Linked DNA regions of Ketobacter sp. MCCC 1A13808. The protein of the gene in region 1 interacts with the protein of each later gene in a pairwise test. Links are inferred from orthologs where the notes say so. Each region holds a gene or a part of one and is shown in the gene's direction. Other genes may lie near its edges.

Region 1 (3,631 bases):
TGCGGGTGGAAAAACGCGTGGCAATCATACCGTTGATTACCAGCGCGACAATCAGCAGTAACAGCATATACAGGGTGCTGCGGTATTTTTCTATGATCAGGTTTGAACGGTCAATTTCCACTTCCAGCCAACCGGAATCCGCCTGGTCACCCGCCAAGGGGTGATAGGATGAGGCCGGATATATGGGATGTATGACACGCAGGGTGCTGTCTGTCCTACGACTAACGGATTCGGTGGTATGAGCCGGCGGTAGCAGTGGTACGCCCGTTGCCAGCGGTTGCATTTCGGGGCCTGCACGGGTTTGCAGTTCACCGTCATGGTCATAAATTGAGACCGAACGTACATTGTCTTCTTCCAGAATACGCTGGGCGTAAAACGGGATCGTGTGGCCCTGGCGTTGGGTCATGCTTTCGAAAATACCGTGAGAGAACGAGGCTGCGATCATTTCCCCTTGTTTTTCAAGGGATTGATCCAGTTCGTGGAAGCGCTGACTGAGCAGCAATAGCGCCAGAAAGACGCCGATAACAAGCACGGGAATGGTGCTGATCAGAAGGGCTCTGGTACGTAGGCCCATTTGTTTTCCAAGACTAAGACGGTTTGCTAATTTCACTTATTCTCGCTGGCGGCAATGACTTGGGTCGGTGTTCAGTATAAGCCATGATTGCGCCGGGGATTAACCCCGCATTGGCTGAGTTTGCAGGTCAAGAAGTACCTGTTTCCACTGTACTGACAGATTAAATTCGGGCCCAAAGATAGGCTCAGGCTTCAGTGCAGGGTACAATATGCCCCCATTTGAGCAAACATCATTTTTCGTTTTGTTAACCCGAATTGGAAATCAATGCATTATCCCACGATCGAAGACTTTGTAGGAAACACCCCGTTGGTGCGCTTGCAGCGCTTACCCGGCGATACCACCAATACGATTCTGGTGAAGCTGGAAGGTAATAACCCGGCGGGTTCGGTGAAGGACAGACCGGCACTCAGCATGATTCAGCAGGCAGAAAGTAAAGGCCTGATCAAGCCTGGCGATACCCTGATTGAGGCCACCAGCGGTAATACCGGGATCGCCCTGGCGATGGCGGCGGCAATCAAGGGCTATAAAATGGTGCTGATCATGCCGGATAACATGAGCGCGGAACGGCGTGCTTCCATGGCCGCGTTCGGCGCCGAGCTGGTGTTGGTCACCAAAGAGCAAAGCATGGAAGGGGCGCGGGATCTTGCCGATCAGATGCAGCGCGAAGGCAAAGGCGTGGTATTGGATCAGTTTTCCAATCAGGATAACCCCTTAGCGCATTACCAGGGCACCGGCCCTGAAATATGGCGTGATACTCAAGGCTCGGTCACCCATTTTGTTAGTTCCATGGGCACCACTGGAACCATTATGGGTACCTCCCGGTATCTGAAAGAACAAAATCCTGCTATTCAAATCGTCGGCTTACAACCGATCGAAGGCGCTTCCATTCCCGGGATTAGACGCTGGCCACAAGAATACCTGCCGAAAATTTACGATGCCTCAAAAGTGGATCGTGTAATCGATATTCCCCAGCAGGATGCGGAAGTGACCATGCGGGAATTGGCCTCCCGCGAGGGTATTTTCTGCGGAGTTTCGTCCGGTGGGGCGGTGGCGGGTGCGCTGATGCTATCAAGAGAAGTTGAAAATGCAGTCATAGTCGCTATTGTTTGTGATCGTGGTGATCGCTATCTCTCAACCGGTGTGTTCGACCAATGAATATCGTGGTATTTGATATTGAGACAGTACCGGATGTAGTGGGTGGTCGTCGTCTTTTGGATTTGCAGGGGTTAAGTGACGATGATACTGCCAAGGCAATGTTTCATTTGCGACGTCAGGAAGCCGGTACCGATTTTTTGCGTCACCATCTGCATCGTGTGGTTGCGATCTCTGCTGTGTTTCGGTCAAAAGGCGAACAAATTGCAGTGTGGACTCTGGGTGATGAAAACGCCGACGAAAAAACCATACTGGAAAAATTCTTCCATTTAATAGAACGCTATAGCCCGACTCTGGTGAGTTGGAATGGCTCCGGTTTTGATCTTCCGGTATTGCATTACCGGGCTATGCTGCACGGGGTAGCCAGCCCAACTTATTGGGACCAGGGACGGGAAGACCGCAACGCCAAATGGAATAATTATTTAAGCCGCTATCACGAACGACACACGGATTTGATGGATCTGCTTGCACTCTATAACAATCGCGCCTTCGTGCCGCTGGATCAGATGGCATCGCTGTTGGGTTTTCCCGGAAAAATGGGTATGGACGGGTCAAAAGTGTGGAGCGCGTTTCAAGCAGGCGATATCAAAGGCATTCGGGATTATTGTGAAACCGATGTCTTGAACACCTGGTTAGTCTACCTGCGCTTTCAATTGATTCGGGGTGATCTGCAGGAAGCAGAGTTCTTGAATGAATTGCAAATAGTGAAAGACTATCTGCAACGAGAAGCGCATCCGCATTTTTTAGAATTCCTGAAGCAATGGCAATCCGCAGAATAACTTGGGATTTTACTCAAGAAAAGACAGTAGGCAACACACATATGGCACGACGAAGACGTAAACAAAAACTGCCGACGGAGCCGGTGCTGATTGACATCACCGCATTGAGTCATGATGGGCGGGGGATCGGCCGTATTGACGGCAAGGCAACCTTTGTGGACGGCGCGTTACCTGGTGAGCAGGTGATGTTCGAGTATACGCAAAAGCGCAGTAGTTTTGATGAAGGGCGGGTGGTTGAATTGTTGACCGCTGCTGCGAACCGGGTGCAACCCCGCTGTGCGCAGGCGACCATATGCGGCGGCTGCAGTTTGCAACACCTTGATCCGCAGGCGCAGATCGAATCCAAGCAATCTGTGCTGCTGGAACAACTGGAACATTTCGGTGCTTTGCAGCCGCAGGCATTGTTGGCGCCAATGACCGGCCCTCACTATGGCTATCGGCGAAAAGCGCGGCTGGGCGTAAAGTACGTTCTGAAAAAAGAGTCGGTATTGGTCGGGTTTCGCGAGAAACGCAATAGTTTTCTGGCTGAAATCGAGAAGTGCCACGTGCTCGCTCCGGAAATCGGGTTGATTTTTCCGGAGATAAAAGCCCTTGTAATGAGATTGCAGGCGCGAATGGCCATTCCGCAAATCGAGGTTGCGAAGGGCGATGATGCTACGGCCATTGTTGTTCGTCATCTGGAGCCCTTGTGCGAAGAGGACCAGGCAGAGTGGGTGAAGTTCTGTCAGGATCATCAATTGCATCTGTATCTACAGCCCGCCGGACAGGACAGTATCCACAAAGTGTGGCCCGATGATGGCAATGTACGGTTGAGTTACCAATTGCCGGATTTTAATTTGACGATGCGGTTTCATCCGTCCGATTTCACTCAGGTGAATCAGGAAATCAATCAGCAGATGATCCGTGATGCTTTGCAATTAATGGATGTCCAGCCCGGTGAACGTATCCTGGATTTATTTTGTGGTTTGGGGAATTTTACGCTGCCGTTGGCGACTAAGGCAGCGACTGTAGTCGGTGTTGAAGGCGACGAAGCCATGGTGCAGCGTGGCCGCGAAAATGCGCAGTCTAATAACATCGACAACGTTGAATTTTATGCTGCGGACCTGACTAAACCGTTTGATGGTCA
Region 2 (4,372 bases), on another replicon or contig:
ACCAGCATTGCCCTGCGGGACGCTTTTACCGGTGTCGGCATACCTTTTATAGAAGTGCATATATCCAATGTGCACGCCCGTGAGAATTTTCGCAAACACTCCTACCTGGCGGATGTGGCCGCTGGTGTCATTGCCGGGCTAGGTTCCCAGGGCTACGAACTAGCCTTGCAGGCGGCCATCAAACAGGTGACCGGAAGCAACGAATAAACCGCTAACTTTAATAATAAAGAGAAGTTTTTATGGACATCCGTAAAGTTAAAAAGCTGATCGAACTGCTTGAAGAATCCGGTATCGATGAGATAGAGATAAAAGAAGGTGAAGAGTCTGTTCGCATCAGCCGTAACCAGAACAAAGGCATGATGCCGCAATATTACGCCCCCGCTCCTGCGCAGGCACCGGCGGCCCCGATAGCGACTGCAGCTGCGGAACCGTCGTCGGCGCCGGCGAGCGCACCCGCAAGCGACGAGCCTGCCGGACACAAAGTAAAATCACCGATGGTAGGCACCTTTTATCGCTCCTCTTCACCTGACTCAAAGCCCTTCGTTGAAGTAGGCCAGTCTGTGAAAGCGGGTGACACCCTGTGTATTGTTGAAGCCATGAAAATGATGAACCAAATCGAAGCGGACAAATCCGGTACGGTAGTTGCCATTCTGGCTGACAACGCAGAGCCCGTGGAATTTGACCAACCTCTATTTGTCATCAACTAAAATAAGGCCTGCACCATGTTGGAAAAAGTGCTTATCGCCAATCGAGGCGAAATCGCTCTGCGGGTGTTACGTGCCTGTAAAGAGCTCGGCATAAAAACGGTGGCAGTGTACTCCACTGCCGATAAAGAATTGATGCATATTCGCTTTGCCGACGAAGCGGTCTGCATCGGTCCGGCCAGCGCTGCCGAAAGTTATCTGAATATACCGGCGATTATCAGTGCCGCAGAAATTACCGGCGCAAATGCCATTCACCCGGGATATGGATTTCTGGCTGAAAACGCCGACTTCGCTGAGCGGGTAACCGACAGCGGATTTATTTTCATCGGCCCTAGAGCAGAAACCATTCGCCTGATGGGCAACAAAGTATCGGCCATCGAAGCCATGAAAATCGCCGGTGTTCCTTGCGTTCCGGGATCAGACGGACCGCTCACCGATGACAATAACGAAATTCTCAAAATGGGCCGTCAGATCGGCTACCCGGTTATCATCAAAGCCGCATCCGGCGGCGGTGGCCGCGGCATGCGCGTGGTGCATCAGGAAAAAGACCTGATCAAATCCATTAGCCTGACCCGCTCTGAAGCGCGTAATGCCTTCGGCGACGACACCGTGTACATGGAAAAATTTCTGACCACCCCCCGGCACGTAGAAATCCAGGTGCTGGCGGATACCCATGGTAATGCAATCTACCTGGGAGATCGGGATTGCTCCCTGCAACGTCGTCATCAGAAAGTGCTGGAAGAAGCACCCGCGCCGGGAATCCCCGACCACCTACGCAAAGAAGTGGGTGAACGCTGTGCGAAAGCCTGCCGCGACATCGGCTATTACGGCGCTGGTACCTTTGAGTTCCTGTATGAGAACGAGCAGTTCTATTTTATAGAAATGAATACCCGGGTTCAGGTAGAGCATCCGGTCACAGAGATGGTCACCGGTGTCGATATCATCAAAGAACAGATCCGTATTGCCAGCGGCGAAAAGCTCAGCATTACTCAGGATGATGTAAAGATTGTCGGACACTCGATCGAGTGCCGGATCAATGCAGAGAATCCCAAGACCTTTATTCCCAGCCCCGGAACCATCAGCTACTGGCACGCTCCCGGTGGTAACGGAGTGCGCATGGATACGCATATTTACAGCGGCTACAAGGTTCCACCCAATTACGACTCCCTTATCGGTAAGCTGATTACCTATGGTGAAACCCGGGAAATCGCCCTGCAACGTATGCGCAATGCGTTGGAAGAAATCCTGGTGGAAGGCATCGAAACTAATATCGAGCTGCATGAAGAAGTGATCATGAAAGACAGTGGATTCCGAAAGGGTGGCGTGGATATTCATTACCTGGAAAAAATTCTGGGTCTGCATTAAGGTCTGTCGACATTGATTGATCGCCACTGCCGGGGCCCTATTTCCGTTCAGCGGTGTAATCAGTCGCGTATTCGGAATAGGAGCCACCGGCCAACATGCCCTGGATTCAGATCAAATTACAAAGCCCCGGAGATCAGACCGGCCCCATCGAAGATCAACTGATGGGGTTAGGGGCTGTTTCCGTTACGCTTGAAGACAGCGCCGATCAACCGTTGCTGGAACCACCGCCCGGTGCCACCCCGATCTGGGACGACACCACGATAAGCGGACTGTTTGAGGCCGACGCGGACATTGAACTCATCTCAGCTGCCCTCAAAACCAGCCTCGGCGATGACAAACCCATTCGCATCGATGCGCTGGAAGACAAAGACTGGGTACGGGAATGGATGGAGGCCTACCAACCCATTGCCTTTGGCCAACGACTCTGGGTTTGTCCGAGCTGGAAAACGCCACCTGACCCGAACGCCGTCAACATGATGCTGGATCCGGGCTTGGCTTTTGGCACCGGCACCCATGAAACCACAGCGTTGTGCCTTGGCTGGCTGGATTCCACCGATCTACACGACAAAACCGTCATTGATTACGGCTGCGGCTCGGGTATTCTGGCGATCGCTGCGGCACTTCTAGGCGCCGACAAAGTCTACTGTGTGGATAACGATCCACAAGCACTGCTAGCGACCCAACAGAATGCGGAACGCAATCAGATCCAGGATAAAATGGAAGTCTTTGCACCCGCCGCCCTACCCAGCATTAATGTCGATATTCTGTTGGCTAACATTCTGGCCGGCCCCCTTATTAGCTTATCGAAGCACCTGGCCAGCCTCACTAAACCGTCGGGACAAATAGTGCTGTCCGGGATATTAAAAGAACAATCTGATCAGGTCAGTGACTGCTACAGCGCCTGGTTTGATATGCAAAAGGCCACAATCGATGGCGACTGGGTTCGCCTCACTGGTACGCGAAAACACGATTAACCGCACACTAAATTCCTTACCGCATCACAGCGATTAGCAGCTAAACTGTGTACAATTACAGCAACTAACTGCTGAACGTACCCGCGACAACGTCGCTGGATGCGCAAGGAAAGGCAATCCGCTCCATGCAAGAGAATTTACTGACAAAATGCCCACATTGCGGAACCACGTTCCGACTGACCAAGGCCCAGCTTGATATTGCTGGCGGCGCCGTTCGCTGTGGTTCCTGCTATCAGGTATTCCACGCAGCAGAGCATATTGTCAAAACCTCCGTGGTCGAGGAGCGGCGCACCATCAGCAAAGAACCGGACCCTATCGAAGAAGCATTCGATATGAAATCCGACAAAGGTATGGATCCGTATGACACAAACGATCTGGACCTGGATGCCGACGATGGCGACATTTTCACCGAAGAATACCGCGCCACGATGGATACGGAATCCAGCCCCGGGGAATTAGGCTATCCACCGAGAAAATCCGACCCGAAATCCAACACCATTGTGGATGAATCCTGGGCCGAGGCCCTGCTCAAAGAGCTGGGAGAAGACACCACGGAAGACGATGAAGAATCGGCAGCAGACAATGATGATGAAGCTGACTCGTCATCGGATCTGATTAGTCGCGGCAATGCATTTGACCCGGACGAAGAGCCCATACGCAAACGACCCACCCCCAATAAAGGCAACGAACTCAGCGACACCTTCAAAAATCTTGGCACCTTTGCTGGCGACGACCCCTTCGCCACGGAAGACGACGAAGAATTTGGTTTCAATGACAGCGAATCCAATACCGACGAATCCTGGGCCAAAGCCATGCTCAATGAGCTGGAAGAAGAAGACGCCCCGAAAAAGCCGGACACGAGTCACCTTTCCTTAATCTCCGATGAAGGCCCGGAAGAGCTGAGCCCCTTTGCCGCCAAGGAATTATCCAATAACCGGGACGAAATCATCGCACGCTTAAAACAAAACAAATTAAGGGAACAGGAACTGGCACGGGCTTCCAACAAAGCGAAAAAGAAAGAATCGTTGCGCACGGAAGAAACCGAAGACTTTTTCCGGCTGCTCGAAGACGATCCGGCGCCGAGCCGGAGTGTTACCCTGATCGACGACAGCGGACTCAGCGGACTGGCCGATCTAGATGACGAGACAATCACGCCCGAGCACTTATTTGCCGACAGTGACGATCTGGCAAACGAGCATGTACCGATGAGCTCCCGAGGCTATTCTACCTATAAACGACCGGAGCGCGGTTCCAGCCTGGGCACCAAAACCGCTCTGGGCTGCCTTTTATTGCTGATCCTATTGGCGGGACAATATTGTTATTTCCAGT

Evidence for each region. The genes of interacting proteins can lie anywhere in the genome.
Region 2: the proteins of cysM (region 1) and accC interact in binary tests that used the Escherichia coli proteins (3 or more experiments, as listed by UniProt). The link is inferred for Ketobacter sp. MCCC 1A13808 from one-to-one orthologs.

What each region holds. Positions count from the first base shown.
Region 1 is NZ_VRKW01000020.1:31,086-34,716, reverse strand. Bases 1-2,783 are described here. They hold cysM (cysteine synthase CysM), read left to right. Parts: upstream 1-838; coding sequence 839-1,729; downstream 1,730-2,783. Other genes in these bases: rlmD (23S rRNA (uracil(1939)-C(5))-methyltransferase RlmD), read left to right, coding at 2,547-2,783; FT643_RS21345 (3'-5' exonuclease), read left to right, coding at 1,726-2,505; FT643_RS21355 (response regulator), read right to left, coding at 1-574. Outside these bases: more of rlmD, read left to right, coding at 2,784-3,631. UniProt on the Escherichia coli protein: Two cysteine synthase enzymes are found. Both catalyze the same reaction. Cysteine synthase B can also use thiosulfate in place of sulfide to give cysteine thiosulfonate as a product.
Region 2 is NZ_VRKW01000002.1:77,388-81,759, forward strand. Bases 4-2,895 are described here. They hold accC (acetyl-CoA carboxylase biotin carboxylase subunit), read left to right. Parts: upstream 4-722; coding sequence 723-2,069; downstream 2,070-2,895. Other genes in these bases: aroQ (type II 3-dehydroquinate dehydratase), read left to right, coding at 4-207; accB (acetyl-CoA carboxylase biotin carboxyl carrier protein), read left to right, coding at 240-707; prmA (50S ribosomal protein L11 methyltransferase), read left to right, coding at 2,165-2,895. Outside these bases: more of aroQ, read left to right, coding at 1-3; more of prmA, read left to right, coding at 2,896-3,043; FT643_RS04345 (DUF3426 domain-containing protein), read left to right, coding at 3,169-4,372. UniProt on the Escherichia coli protein: This protein is a component of the acetyl coenzyme A carboxylase complex; first, biotin carboxylase catalyzes the carboxylation of the carrier protein and then the transcarboxylase transfers the carboxyl group to form malonyl-CoA.